DNA from 2 places in the Pantoea nemavictus genome. Region 1 is predicted to be linked to the other one. Evidence: predicted binding sites of a transcription regulator. Region 1 holds the regulator's gene; the other holds the start of a gene.

Region 1 (7,901 bases):
TCTGCCCTTAAGCGTAATGCGTTTAAGCGTAGCCATTAGGGAAAAGTGCGACTCGATATTTTTCATCATAAAATAAGTTTGTGGTGCTGGCTAGCATTTCGCATTATCAAACCATCATTTTGGTGATTAAAGTCACAGTTGGAGTGGTTTTAATTTGCGAGGCGAATTAATTTATCTTTACACTGCGCCTCGTGGTCAAAAGTGTCATCAAGGTACCGGGCGACGGGATAATAAAATCAACTCGCGCTACGGCAAAACGCCAGTCTCATAGGGGGAGAATAAGGTGAGTATTCTAGGATATCTGCAAAAGGTCGGCCGCGCGCTTATGGTGCCGGTAGCGACTTTGCCGGCAGCGGCAATCTTGATGGGTGTTGGATATTGGATCGATCCAGATAGCTGGGGTGCAGGTAATGCACTGGCGGCACTGCTGATCAAATCCGGTTCGGCAATCATCGACAATATGTCCGTGCTGTTTGCCATTGGTGTGGCATACGGTATGTCAAAAGATAAAGACGGTGCAGCAGCATTGACCGGTTTCGTGGGCTTCCTGGTGGTAACCACACTCTGTTCACCGGCAGCGGTAGCGATGATTCAGAAAATGCCGGTGGAGCAAGTTCCTGCCGCCTTCGGCAAAATTAACAACCAGTTTGTCGGTATCCTCGTCGGTATCCTCTCTGCTGAGGTTTACAATCGCTTTAGCCATGTTGAACTGCCAAAAGCGCTGTCATTCTTTAGCGGCCGCCGTCTGGTGCCTATTCTTGTCTCCTTCCTGATGATTGCCGTGGCCTTCGTGCTGATGTATGTCTGGCCGCTCATTTTTGGTGGGCTGGTGAGCTTCGGTGAGCACATTCAGAAGATGGGCTCAGTGGGTGCGGGTGTCTATGCCTTCTTTAACCGCTTGCTGATTCCTGTTGGCCTGCATCATGCGCTGAACTCAGTGTTCTGGTTCGACGTCGCGGGTATCAACGATATTCCTAAATTCCTGGGCGGCGCACAGTCTATCGCGGAAGGTACGGGTATCCCAGGTATCACCGGTCGTTATCAGGCGGGCTTCTTCCCAATCATGATGTTTGGTCTTCCGGGGGCAGCGCTGGCAATTTATCACTGCGCCCGTCCAGAAAACCGCGCCAAAGTCGGCGGTATCATGCTGGCGGCAGCATTTGCGGCCTTCTTTACCGGTATTACCGAACCGCTGGAGTTCTCCTTCATGTTCGTGGCGCCGGTACTGTATGTGATTCACGCTGCACTGACCGGTCTCTCCGTGTTCATCGCCGCGAGCATGCAGTGGATTGCCGGTTTCGGCTTCAGTGCGGGTCTGGTGGATATGGTGCTATCGACGCGCAACCCGCTGGCCGTGCACTGGTGGATGCTGATCCCACAAGGTCTGGTGTTCTTCGTTATCTACTATGCGGTGTTCCGCTTCACCATTCAGAAATTTAACCTGATGACACCGGGTCGTGAACTCTCTGCGGGCGATGAAACCGATGGTTATGATGTGAATGTCGACCATAGCGGTAATGGTGAAAGCCAAACCGAATCTTTGGCGCGCCGTTACATTGCAGCCGTGGGTGGTTCTGAAAACCTCACGACCATCGATGCCTGTATTACCCGACTGCGTCTGAACGTCAAAGACTCTGCACAGGTAAATGAAGGCGTCGCTAAGCGTCTGGGTGCTTCAGGTGTGATTCGCCTGAACAAACAGAGCGTACAGGTTATCGTCGGCACCCAGGCTGAAAGCATTGCTACAGCGATGAAAACGGTACTGAGCAAAGGCCCGGTTGCGGCATCTGCAGCGGCGTCACCTGTAGCACCGGCTCCAGCGGCAAAACCGCAGGCGGTACTGAACAGTGAAAAAGCGGTAATCGCTACGTTACTGGCTCCGGTTACCGGTGAAATTGTTGCGCTGGAAAATGTTCCTGATGAAGCGTTCGCCAGTAAAGCAGTGGGTGATGGTCTGGCAATCAAGCCAACCGGAAAAACCGTTGTCGCGCCAACTGCTGGCACCGTGGTGAAGATCTTCAACACTAACCATGCGTTCTGCCTCGAAGCGGAAAATGGCGTTGAGATTGTGGTGCACATGGGTCTGGATACGGTTGCGCTGGAAGGTAAAGGTTTCACGCGTCTGGTGGAAGAGGGCGCAACGGTAACAGCAGGTCAGCCAATCCTCGAAATGGATCTGGATTATCTCAACGCCAACGCGCGCTCGATGATCAGTCCAGTCGTCGTCAGTAATAGCGATGATTTCGCGGGTCTGAATTTACTGGCAACCGGTTCAGTGGTTGCAGGTCAAACTCCGCTGTACGAGGTTAAAGGCTAAGTCCTTGTGATTGAGCCAGAAGGCAGGAAGCGATTCCTGCCTTTTTTGTTTTAAAACGACCAACAAACGGTTGTTTCCCTCCTGCGCTTTGTGGATCATACTCCGTTACTTCGTGGTACAAATCACCCGTTATAGCTTTTGAGGATTTTGAGATGAGTGAGGCTGAAGCCCGCCCAACGAACTTTATTCGTCAGATCATCGACGAAGATTTGGCGAGCGGTAAGCACAACACTGTGCATACCCGTTTCCCGCCTGAGCCCAATGGTTATCTGCATATTGGCCATGCGAAATCTATCTGCCTGAACTTTGGTATCGCACAAGATTACCAGGGGCAGTGCAACCTGCGTTTCGACGACACCAACCCAGTGAAAGAAGATCTGGAGTTTGTCGAATCCATAAAGCGTGACGTGCAATGGCTGGGCTTTGAGTGGAGCGGCAACATTCGTTACTCCTCAGACTACTTCGACCAACTCTTCAACTATGCCGTTGAGCTGATTAATAAAGGCTTGGCGTATGTTGATGAATTGTCGGCAGATGAGATCCGCGAGTATCGCGGTTCTCTCACAGCACCAGGCAAAAACAGCCCGTATCGCGATCGCAGCGTGGAAGAGAACTTAGCGCTGTTCCAGAAAATGCGCGATGGTGGCTTCGAAGAGGGCAAAGCCTGTTTACGTGCCAAAATCGATATGGCATCCAGCTTTATCGTGATGCGCGATCCCGTGCTGTATCGCATCAAGTTTGCCGATCACCATCAGACTGGCAGCAAGTGGTGCATCTATCCAATGTACGACTTCACTCACTGCATTTCTGATGCGATTGAAGGTATTACGCATTCTCTCTGCACGCTGGAGTTCCAGGATAACCGTCGTCTGTACGATTGGGTGCTGGATAACATCACCATTCCGGTGCACCCGCGTCAGTATGAGTTTTCACGTCTGAATCTGGAATACGCAGTGATGTCCAAGCGTAAACTGACTCAGCTGGTGAGCGAAAAAGTTGTGGAAGGCTGGGACGATCCGCGCATGCTGACCGTTTCCGGTTTGCGTCGTCGTGGTTACAGCTCGGCTTCGATTCGTGAGTTCTGCCGCCGCATTGGCGTTACTAAGCAGGACAATATCGTAGAAATGGCTTCACTGGAGTCGTGCATTCGTGACGATCTCAATGAAAACGCGCCGCGTGCGATGGCCGTGATGGATCCCCTGAAGGTGGTGATTGAAAATCTGCCAGCGGGTCACGAAGAGATCATCACCATGCCAAATCATCCTAACAAACCGGAGATGGGTACGCGTGAAGTGCCATTCAGCCGTGAAGTGTGGATCGATCGCGCTGACTTCCGCGAAGAAGCCAATAAACAATACAAGCGTCTGGTGCTGGGTAAAGAAGTGCGTCTGCGTAATGCTTACGTGATCCGTGCTGAACGTGTAGCGAAGGATGATGAAGGCAATATCACCTGTATCTACTGTACTTGCGATGTTGATACGCTGAGCAAAGATCCTGCTGATGGGCGTAAAGTGAAAGGCGTTATCCATTGGGTTTCTGCAATTCACGCGTTGCCGGCGGAATTCCGCCTGTATGATCGTCTGTTTAGTGTGCCAAATCCGGGCGCGGCTGAGGATTTCCTCACCACCATTAACCCGAACTCACTCGAAACTAAACAGGGCTTCGTTGAGCCTGGTCTGCGCGAGGCCGATTCAATGGCACCGTATCAGTTCGAACGTGAAGGCTACTTCTGTGCTGATAGCGTTTATTCGCAGCCGTCAAAATTGGTGTTTAACCGCACCGTTGGATTGCGCGATACCTGGGCGAAAATCGGCGATTAATTATTTTGTCGCTAACACGATAAGATCATGAAAGGGCGAGCAATCGCCCTTTTTTATTGCCTCTATTTGGCCACCTGCAATCTTTTATGCTGCCTTCCTGTTGATGCGATTAATTCCTCATTTACGACTATTCTGACTTTAGCAAAATTAAACCATTTGCCAGTGTGAAAAACTTTTTTTCAGGTAGGCTATGCGCACTCAAACGTTGCTCCGCGGGTTATCAAAGGATAAAAAATGACAAGTCTTGCCCTGGAAGCCAAGCACAGTGTGGTTGTATTACATCAGCTTATCGAACGTATTTTCAATCAGGTTGAAGGCAGTGATGACAGCATTGATCTGTTTTTATCGCACTTTCATCCCGAATTTAAAATGGTGACACCGCAAGGTAAACAGTTGGATCTTAATGAGATGGAAACGCTGTTTCGCCAATTGAATGGGCAACGCGAAGGCATGCGTATTGCGACCAGTGAGCACGCCATTATCTCGCAGCAAAGCGAAGAGGTGACGATTCAATATCGTGAATTACAAATGATGAATGGCATCAATCAGAGCCGCATTTCACTGGCGGTTCTCGATTGCAGCACCAGCATTCCGCGCTGGCGTTACCTGCAAGAAACCATCGTTGCCTGATTTCAGGTATAAAAAAACCGGCTCAAGCGCCGGTTTTTTTATACTGCATAGCACACTCAATTACTTATCGTGGAGCGTGTCGTCTTCGCGGCAGTCTCCCAGAGCACAGTGACCGTACAAGTACAGGCTGTGGTTACTGAGTTTGATACCATGGCGAGTGGCAATTTCACGCTGACGCGTTTCAATTGATTCATCGCTAAATTCGATAACCTTGCCGCAATCGAGGCAAATCAGGTGATCGTGGTGATGTTGCTGGGTCAGTTCAAAGACAGATTTACCGCCTTCAAAATTATGACGGGTAACGATGCCCGCGTCGTCAAACTGGTTAAGAACGCGATATACCGTTGCCAGACCAATCTCTTCGCCCATATCGATCAGGCGCTTATACAAATCCTCCGCACTGACGTGATGGGACTCGGGTCCGGGTCCCTGAAGCACTTCCAGAATTTTCAGTCTGGGGAGCGTGACTTTCAGGCCAGCCTTCTTCAATGCGGAGTTGTTGTCAGTCATGCGGATATTGTCCTGTTACTTTGCTAGTCACTTGCGGCGCAGGGGCCTTGAATGTTTAGGTCAACGCGCATTCTCATTTGCGTCTCATTATAGAACTCAAGCAGTGAAATGAAAACCAAGGCAACGTCCTTAATCACCAAAAGCAGTAAGGATAATGTCACTAACGCCTTCAAGACGCTTGGGTTTTGGATTCCATTTCACTCAGCCTCATTCTAATGCCAGAGGAATAAGCGGATGACCATTGCGGGTATTCTACAGATTTGCGGGGAAAAGTTAAAAAACCGTAGCTATTATTTTTATAGGAAATTCCGTTGCCCGATGTGAACTTGCGCGCACATCGGGCAGAGCAGGGGATTACGCTTCAATAATCTCTTTCAGCTGCAGTTCATCGAAGATCTGCTTCACCCAGGTTTCAACGCGCTCATTGGTCAGTTCGGGTTGACGGTCTTCGTCAATCGCCAGACCGAGGAAGTGTTTATCATCGGCCAAACCTTTAGATGCTTCAAAATGGTAGCCTTCGGTTGGCCAGTGGCCGACGATGACTGCACCATTCGGCTCAATGATGTCGCGGATGGTGCCCATCGCGTCGCAGAAGTATTCGGCGTAATCTTCCTGATCGCCACAACCAAACAGCGCTACCAGCTTGCCATTGAAATCAATCTCTTCCAGCGTCGGGAAGAAATCATCCCAGTCACACTGCGCTTCACCATAATACCAGGTTGGAATGCCCAGCAGCAGGATATCGAACGCATCGAGATCTTCTTTGGTGCTCTTAGCAATGTCATGCACTTCGGCGACATCTTTACCCAGTTGTTTCTGGATCATTTTTGCAATGTTTTCAGTGTTGCCGGTATCGCTGCCGAAGAAAATGCCTACGATTGCCATGGGTTAGGTAACCTCTTAGATCCTGATTGTGAAAGTAAGTCAGTTGACTGCACAGTAATGCGAATAATAGCAGACCGGTAAAAAGTGCGGAACTTGTAAAGCCGTGACTTTGTGTTCCAGCGTGCGGTCTTCGCGCGTTACGACAGTTTGAGCTGTGCCAGCAGCATTTGTTCAATCAATTCGCTGCGACTGATGTTTTGCTGGTCGGCCAGCGTGCTGAGCGCGTCAACCGCCTCGCTGGACATCTTCAGCTCGACACGACGCAGCCCACGCACTTTATCGCGCTTGAGCTGATTACGTTTGTTGATGCGTAATTGTTCATCACGCGTCAGCGGGCTGGTTTTCGGGCGACCAGGACGCCGCTCGTCTGCAAAGAGATCAAGCGTAGTGCGGTCTGTCTGTTCTTTTGCCATGGTTTGTAAAACTGAGTGGGCGCGAACGGCGGAAAGGCGCTGCGCGATTAAAACATTATCGGCCCGACCACGGTGAAAAAATCATCCGTGGCAAATTTTTAGCGCGACATGATACTCCAGCGCCTTCCTTGACGCCAACCCTAAAGCGCACGCGGCAAGCTTTTGCTTTTACAGGTTAAAAAATCGACGCACCGCGCGTAGCACCGCCTCAGGTTTCTCTGCATGCACCCAATGTCCGGCCCCGCTAATCACATGCGCGTGTGCCTGTGGGAATTGACGCAATAGCGCATCGCGATGCTGATTATCCAGATAGGGCGAGTCGCCACCACGAATAAACAGCGCAGGGTGCGGCCATGCAGGCACCTCTTCCCAGCCGGAAATGGTGGTGTAATTCTCCCACAGCACCGGCACATTAAAGCGCCATTCACCTTCGGCAAACGACTTGAGGATGAACTGAATCACGCCATCCTCATTAATGTGCTGACGCATCACCTCAGCCGCTTCACTGCGGCGCGTCACGCCAGCAGCGCTAACGGCACGGATAGCGGCAAAGATTTCGTCATGGCGGCGAGTTTGATAATCAACCGGCGCGATATCGATCATCACCATTTTTTCTATGCGTTCTGGCGCTATGGCACTGAGCGCCATAGCGATTTTGCCGCCCATTGAGTGGCCGATTACGCTAGCGCGTTCAATGTTGTGCGCATCCAACGTTTCGACCATGTCCTGCGCCATGGCGTGATAATTCATCACCTCACTGCGTGCAGACAGGCCGTGGTTACGCACATCAACCTGCAATGTTGGGCGTGCATCACGCACCCCGCGCGCTAATACGCCGAGGTTATCAAGGCTGCCAAAAAGACCATGGATTAACAGAATGGGTGTGGCATCAGAGGCTGATTGTTCAGTTTGCAGACGGGCGTTCAAAATCATGGCTAAAGTTCTTACGGTTGTGACCTTGGCTTAGGTTATCATGGATTCACCTGTCCAGCAGTCAGGCCGGCGGGCATTAGGGCATATTCCGACTTTTGCCCGGAAACGTTGCCAACGCTATCGGCTGCCACGGATTTAACTTTATAATCCTTATGTTAGAACCCGCTCACGTTTTGCACGACTGGATTTTGCTAAGGCCGTTGCAATAATGCGTGGTTCTGTCATTTGCCAGAATCGTACGGAAAAAGATGAAAACGATTGAAGTTGACGAAGAACTCTACCGTTATATTGCCAGCCACACGCAGCACATTGGTGAAAGCGCCTCAGATATTTTGCGCCGCATGTTGAAGTTCACCGCCGGCCAGAGCGCAGCTGCTGCGCCCGCCGCGGGTG
Region 2 (7,901 bases), on a different contig from region 1:
GCGCGCCACCGGAATCAGGCGATCGATGCCATTTTTGCCCTGCGGCAGCGCCGGGAAACTGACCAGATTGTGATGTTTGCCGTAATGGCCGAGCGCGCCGAGCGCATACGTGTAGCCGCCGCCCGGTAAACCCGGCTGCCCGAGCGCTGCCGCCAGCACCAGTCCCAGCCACACTGGCTGCTCACCGTTTTCCGCGCGCTGTAAGGCATGCGCCACCGTTACCAGCACGCGCTTGCCGTGCAGCTGGCGCGCAAAATCGCGGATAAATTCAGCGCTTACGCCACAAATCTCTGCTGCCCACGCCGCATCGCGCGGGGTGCCATCCTCTTCCCCGCGAATATAAGCCGCCATTGCTGGCCAGCCCACGGTGTAGCGGGCGAGGAAGGCTTCATCGGTGAGCTGTTCGGCAATCAATACCGATAACACGCCAAGCATAAAGGCCGCGTCGGTGCCTGGGCGCAGCGCCAACCATTCGCCCTGCGCTTCAGCGGGTAGATCGCTTTGCAGCGGGCTGACCGAGATAAAACGCGTGCCACGCTCTGCCGCCTGCTGCATAAAGCCGCGCTCGGTGTGTTCACTTAAACCACCGCTAGCGACCTGCGAGTTTTTCAGCGCCAGACCACCAAACGCCAGCACGATTTCGCTGTGCTGGGCGATCTCCTCCCAGCTCACGCCGCGCCGCGCAATCTCATTCATGTCGCCGACGATATGCGGCAGCAACACCGAAGCGGAACCCGAGCTGTAGCTGTTGACCGAGCGCACATAGCCGCCGAGCGTGGTATTGAGGAAGCGATGTACCTGGCTCTGTGCATGGTGGAAGCGTCCCGCGCTCGACCAGCCGTAAGAGCCGCCGAAAATGCCTTCCGGACCGTAAGTGTCGCCGACGCGCTGCAGTTCACGCGCCACTAATGCGTAAGCCTCGTCCCAGCTCACCGCCACATATTCGTCGTTACCGCGCCGATCGTCCGGGCCCGGGCCACTCTCCAGCCAGCCACGACGCACCATCGGACGGGAGACGCGCGCCGGATGGTTTAAGGCGGTACGGAAATTTTGTAGCAGCGGACTGGGATCGGGATCGCCCTTAAACGGTTCGATGCTGAGCCGATCGCCCTGTTGCTGGGCATGAAAAGCGCCCCAGTGGGCGCTGTGCATTACCGATTTTTGCGTCATCACTTTTCCTGGCATTAAAAATGAAAAACGGTGCCTGAGGCACCGTTGCAATCCTAGAGGACTGTGGCAATAAAATTTCTTACGCGCCCGTTTTCCGGGTCGTCGAGGACCTGCTGGGTTGGCCCAGCCGCCACGATTTTGCCGCTCTCCATAAAGACAATGTTGTCGGCAACCTCGCGCGCAAAACCAATCTCATGCGTCACCACCACCATGGTGATGCCGGAGTGCGCCAGCTGTTGAATCACCTGTAACACTTCGCCGACCAGTTCTGGATCGAGCGCTGAGGTAGGTTCATCAAACAGCATCACGCCAGGATCCATGGCCAGCGCACGGGCAATCGCCACGCGCTGCTGTTGCCCACCGGAGAGATTCTGCGGCCACTCATCTTCACGACCGGATAAACCCACCTGCTTTAGCAGCGACAACGCTTTGCTGGTTGCCTGCTGGCGGCTCTGCTTCTTCACCCGCATCGGCGCATCAACGATGTTTTGCAACACGGTACGATGCGGAAACAGGTTGAACTGCTGGAACACCATGCCGATTTCGGCACGCTGGCGCGCCACTTCGCTGCTGCTCAACTCGTGCAGTGCCTGGCCTTTCTGCTTATAGCCAATGATTTCGCCGCCGATGCGAATGGTGCCACCGTCGAGTTTTTCCAGATGGTTGATGCAGCGCAGCAGCGTCGATTTTCCTGAGCCCGATGGCCCCAGGATCACCGTCACCGAACCGGCCGGAATATCCAGATTCACTTCATCAAGAATGGTGACGCCTGAGAAGCGCTTGGTGACTTTACGTAAGGCGATGGCTTCACCCATTGCTGACGCTCCTTTCTGCTTTGGCCGCTGAGAAGCCCGGCAGCGATTTCAACAAGCTGCGTTTTTCCCGGCGCGTCACACCACGTCCAAAATAGCGCTCCACATAGAACTGCCCCACCGACAACACCGAGGTCATCAGCAGATACCACAGCGTGGCAACCAGCAGCAGCGGAATCACTTCATAGGTACGCTGATAGATAATCTGCGCCGAAAACAGCACGTCCTGCAGTGAGATCACCGAGACCACCGCAGTGGTTTTCAGCTGACCAATAATTTCGTTACCGGCGGGCGGCATGATGGCGCGCATCGCCTGCGGTAATACGGTATGGCGGAAAATCTGTGACGGGCGATAGCCCAGCGCACGCGCCGCTTCCAGCTGGCCGTTGCCGACACTCTGGATACCGGCACGCACAATCTCAGCGGCGTACGCGGATTGGTGCATCACCAGCGCGATCACCGCAGCACTGAAGGGGCTCACCAGCGCGTTCGATTGAGTGCTCCAGATTTCACCAAGGCCGGGAATGGAGAGTGCGATAGTCGGATAAAGCGCCGCAATGTTGTACCACAGGAACAGCTGCACCAGCATCGGCACACCGCGGAAGAACCAGGTATAAAACCAGCTCACGCCCACCAGCACCGGATTGGAGGAGAGGCGCATCAGCGCCAGCACCGTACCAAAAGCAAACCCCAGCACCACAGAGATGGCGGTGAGCTGCAGCGTCATCAACACGCCTTGCAGGATCGACTCGCCGGTGAAGTTTTCCGCAATCACGCTCCATTCGAAGCGTGGATTGTTAATCATCGAGTGCGCCATCGCCACCACGCACAACAGCACCACCAGCGCACTCAGCCAGCGTCCGTAGTAACGTTTGCCGACGATTTTCAGGTCGTCGGTATGGTGGTGAATGTCACTCATTGAAAGATTTCCTGATTGCGTTTGGCTTGTTTAACAGCACCAAAACCGATGCCCCAGTTGTCGAGGATCTTGTTGTAGCTGCCATCTTTGATCAGCGAGTTCAGTGCCGCCTGTACCGCTGGCTCCAGCGCTGAATCTTTCGGGAAGGCGACAGAAACTGGCGCATCGTGCACGGTGATTTCGCCGCTCATGGTCAACGGTTTGATCACTTTCACCTGCCACAGCAAACCTTCGTACGGGCCGAGGAACATCGGCACGCGACCACTTACCACTGCCTGCACGCCCGCTGGACGATCCGGGAATACCGACACCTTGATAGGTTTGTTACCGGCGGCTTCACAGGCTTTGCTGGCTTCTTCGAGACGCGTGACCTGCGTGGTACCGGAACCGGCACCGACTTCTTTACCGCAGACATCTGACAGGTTTTTGAACGGGGCAATATTGGCATCTTTACGCGAGATAATGCCCAGGCGGCTAGCATCGTAATAACCGACAAAGTCGATGATTTTGGCGCGCGCCGGGGTGGCGTTGATGTTTGAGAGCGCCACATCGTAACGACCGGTTTTCAGGCCCGGAATAATGTTGTCGAAACCGCCGGTATCGCGCCACTGAACCTGGATTCCCAGGCGCTCACCCACGGCATTCATGATATCGATTTCACGACCGGCCAGGGTTTTGTTGTCTTCTTTATAGAAGGTGGTTGGCGGCGTGTTGGGGTTGGTTCCGGCCACAATGTAGCCACGTTTAACCACATCTGCAGGCAGCAGGCTTTTCAATGCAGGATCGGCCTGCACATGAATTGAGCTGTCAGTTGGGACATTTTCATCGGCGGCGAACGCGGTGTGTGCACTCAGAGCGAGCGCAAAAAGAGTTAAACCTTTTGCGAATTTCACTGGAACCTTTCTCCTGATTTATAAAATGTTTCCCCACAGGGAAAAGGCGTTGAGGTAGCGATGGTTTTTTCTCCAGACTCACCCGCGCGAAGGCGCGTGGTGGAAGGAATTGTCATCCTCATTACGTCCCGATTAGCATTCTCTGGAACTTAGATAACAATCACAAATGCAAAAAATACATATCTATTGCCGAAAAATGGGAATAGAGATGCAAATCCATTAAAACTGGCTTTTCGGCTATGGCGGACGCGTAGAAATGCGCCCACATTTCAGATTTTGCTAGCGAATCAACTACCTGCTTTTGCTGACTGAACTGACAAAACTCTTCTTAGTCATAACAGATTCGTCTAATCACCAGGAATTCTCTCACCTATCTCCATGATGCCACTGATGTGTAAAGGTTTGTCATGCCAGATATACAATGAGAAGCATTATCATTATCATGCGCATTTACTTACAATTGTTAACGTAACAGGGAGAAAACTTAAGTGAATGTAACCATGCGTGGCAAAAAGCGTCCGATTGCGCTTTTTTTAGCGGGAATGCTAACCTCGCCGGCTTTTGCAGCTGAAACCGTAGAAAAGCTGGCTGACGATGAATCAATGATTGTCACCGCCGAGCAGGAGCTCAAACAGCAACCGGGTGTGTCCACCATCACCGCTGAAGACATCAAGAAAAATCCCCCTGTTAACGATCTCTCAGACATCATCCGCAAAATGCCGGGCGTGAACCTGACCGGAAACGGTGCCAGCGGCAGCCGCGGCAACAACCGACAAATTGATATCCGTGGCATGGGCCCGGAGAACACCCTGGTGATGATTGACGGCGTGCCTGTCTCCTCTCGTAACTCGGTGCGCTATAGCTGGCGCGGCGAACGCGATTCTCGTGGCGACACCAACTGGGTGCCCGCAGAGATGGTCGAGCGCATTGAAGTGATTCGTGGTCCAGCCGCTGCGCGCTACGGTTCCGGGGCGGCAGGTGGCGTGGTGAATATCATCACTAAGCGCCCTACCAACGACTGGCACGGTTCGCTGTCGCTCTATACCAGCCAGCCAGAAAATGACAAAGAGGGTGATACGCGCCGCGCCAACTTCAACCTCAGCGGTCCACTGGCCGGTGATGCGCTAACCATGCGGCTGTACGGCAACATCAACCGTACCGATGCCGATGCGTTCGATATCAACACCGCTGAAAATGGCTCCTACGCGGCAGGTCGCGAGGGCGTGCGTAACAAAGACATCAACACGGTGCTGTCGTGGAAAATCACCCCGCTGCAAATCGTTGACTTCTCTTACGGCTACAGCCGTCAGGGCAATATCTACGCCGGTGATACGCAAAACAGTAATAGCAACGCCAGCACCGGCGGCTTAGTGGAATCGCTGTATGGCGATGAGACCAACCGCATGTATCGCCAAAGCTATGGTATTGCGCATAACGGGATTTGGGATTGGGGCACCTCGAAGCTCAACTTCAACTACGAGAAAACCAATAACACCCGCTTGCAGGAAGGTACCGCAGGCCGTACCGAAGGGATGATCAACAGCGACACCTATGCCACCAGCCGATTAGAAAGCTATCGTGCAGGCGGTGAAATCAACTTCCCGCTGCAGCTGCTGGTTGATCAAACCGTTACTCTCGGTGCCGAGTGGAACCGCGATGAGTTGAACGATCCGGCTTCAATGCTGGCAGCTAGCGCGCCCGGTGTGAATCTGCCCGACAGCTCTGGCGATCCCTCGCAGCGCAGCAGTAAAAATAGCGCCACCCTCAGTTCACTCTTTTTTGAAGACAACATCGCCGCGACCGATAGCACCGAAGTGATTCCCGGCCTGCGATTTGATTATCACGATCAATTTGGCGCGAACTGGAGCCCGAGCCTCAACGTCTCGCAAGGCCTGGGGGAATACTTCACCTTAAAAGCCGGTATTGCACGGGTGTTTAAAGCACCCAATCTGTATCAGTCAACGCCGGGTTATCTGCTTTCAACGCGCGGCAACGGTTGCCCAATTGGCCTTAGCCGATGCTATTTATTAGGCAATAAAGACCTTGATGCGGAAACCAGCGTCAATAAAGAGATTGGGCTGGAGTTCAGTAATGAGGGTTATGTGGCGGGCATCACCTGGTTCCGCAACGATTATAAGAACAAGATCGTTTCTGGTACCGAACCGGTCTATTCCAGCACTAATCCAACTTACAACGTGCTGCGCTGGGAAAACGGCGGAAAGGCGATTGTTGAAGGGCTGGAAGGTAACCTAACCATCCCTTTGATTGCCGATACGCTGGAATGGCGTACCAACGCCACCTACATGTTCCGCTCTGAGAGCAAGAAAACCGGCAATCCGCTGTCAGTGATCCCGGAATTTACCATCAACTCTCAGTTGGAGTGGCAGGCGACACAAGATCTTAGCGCCAATATCAACTGGACGCAGTATGGCCGCCAGAAACCGCGTCAGAATGTTGAGACCGTTATCGATGCCAGCAACATGACCTCGAGAGAGATCAGCCCGTATTCGGTGTTTGGTCTGAACGTCAATTACGACATCACCAAAAATCTGCGCGCCAATGCAGGTATCAACAACCTGTTTGATAAACGCATTTACCGCGAGAATTCGGGTGCTTCAACCTACAATGAACCGGGCCGCGCTTATTATGCCGGGGTAACGATGTCGTTCTGATTAAGTGACAGCGTCACCTAAATAAAGAACTCGCTTAACGCTTCGGCTAGCGCCTGCGGTTGCTCATCTGGGATGAAGTGACCGCAGTGCGCGATCTTAATTCCCGTGACATTTGCCGCAAACTCTCCAAGCGGCAACGCCATATCGGCAATCGAACCTTGATCGGCGCTGATAGCCAGCAGCGGCAGCGTTAATTTGCCCCGCTCTCGCAGTAAATCCCGATTTTGTGCCGCCGACACCGTCACTTCGCGGTAAGCCGCCATCCCCGCGCGTATGGCGCCCTTCTGCTGTAATAAACGGGTGTATTCCGCCATATCCTCATCGGTGAATACCATCGGGCTAGCCGCTTTGCGTTTCAGGAACCATTCAAGATAAACCGTTTCGCGACCCTCAATTAAGACTTCCGGTAGATCCGGCAACAGGTGGAAGGCAAAGTGCCAGGTTTTCCACGCTTTATCCGGCGTAGCGGGCAATGCTTCCGGTAAGGTCACGCCAGGAATACCGGCATCGAGCAGCGCCAGCTTTTTCACTTGATCGCCATACAGCGTGGCATAAGGCCAGGCAACCCAGGCGCCCACATCATGCGCGGCAAGGTAGTAGCGCGAGTGGTTCAGCTGCTGCATCAAGCCCTGCACTTTCTGCGCCAGCGAGGTAGTGTCGTAGCCGCTGAGCGGTTTGTCGGAATCGCCCTGCCCGGGCAGATCCGGCGCAACAATAAAGTAGCGATCGCCCAACAGCGCCATCACCTGACGCCAGGCAAACCAGCTTTGCGGAAAACCGGCCAGCAGTAGCAGGGTTTCACCGTTTACGTTACCGCCGCTGACATAGTGCAAGCGCACGCCATCAACGGTGGCGTAATGGTGAGAAAAACCGTCGAGTGGCGCAAAGGGCTGCGTCCAACCGGGCGCGTCTTTTAATACTGAAGCTGACATAGTGACTCTCCGCACATTTAGGAAATGATCAATTCCTAAATAGTACATGATGATTGCGCCGCCAGGGAATCTTTCTTCAACGCGGGAGGCGGTCGCCATAAATGGCGACCACTACGCAGTGGGTTGTTTGCTATTCTGTGCGCGAATCTTTCTTAACAATTGTGAAACCTATGCGAACATCGGATTTGTTGCGACTGCTGCTGCTGGCGGCGATTTGGGGTGCCAGTTTTTTGTTTATGCGCATTGCCGTACCGGCGTTGGGCGCGGTAAACACCGCATTTTTACGTGTGTTATGCGGCATGTTGGGTTTGTTGATTATCATGGCGGTGATGCGTATTCCGCGTCGCTTTGTCGGCAAACTGGGCTGGGCGATGCTGTTGGGCGTGATCAACTCCGCCATTCCGTTCCTGATGTATTGTCTGGCGGCGCGCGTGCTGCCTGCCGGCTACTCCGCGATTCTCAATGCCACCACGCCGCTCATGGGCGTGCTTATCGGTGCAGCA

What was found. The regulator Fur, encoded in region 1, represses iron uptake genes when iron is present. The targets are predictions, from matches to a motif close to ATAATAATGAGAACNACTATCAA.
Region 2: a site for Fur is predicted at 4,216-4,238, ahead of WH298_RS21255 (TonB-dependent siderophore receptor). Genes of this name have one in related genera too.

Annotation. Positions count from the first base shown of each region.
Region 1 is NZ_JBBGZW010000001.1:3,357,595-3,365,495, forward strand. It holds gene nagE (N-acetylglucosamine-specific PTS transporter subunit IIBC) at 290-2,317, shown strand; gene glnS (glutamine--tRNA ligase) at 2,470-4,137, shown strand; gene WH298_RS15400 (hypothetical protein) at 4,372-4,767, shown strand; gene fur (ferric iron uptake transcriptional regulator) at 4,828-5,277, opposite strand; gene fldA (flavodoxin FldA) at 5,632-6,162, opposite strand; gene ybfE (LexA regulated protein) at 6,300-6,575, opposite strand; gene ybfF (esterase) at 6,744-7,508, opposite strand; gene seqA (replication initiation negative regulator SeqA) at 7,757-7,901, shown strand, end outside.
Region 2 is NZ_JBBGZW010000002.1:320,772-328,672, forward strand. It holds gene WH298_RS21235 (molybdopterin-dependent oxidoreductase) at 1-1,170, opposite strand, end outside; gene WH298_RS21240 (amino acid ABC transporter ATP-binding protein) at 1,224-1,985, opposite strand; gene WH298_RS21245 (amino acid ABC transporter permease) at 1,978-2,901, opposite strand; gene WH298_RS21250 (ABC transporter substrate-binding protein) at 2,898-3,794, opposite strand; gene WH298_RS21255 (TonB-dependent siderophore receptor) at 4,295-6,466, shown strand; gene WH298_RS21260 (alpha/beta fold hydrolase) at 6,484-7,398, opposite strand; gene WH298_RS21265 (DMT family transporter) at 7,569-7,901, shown strand, end outside.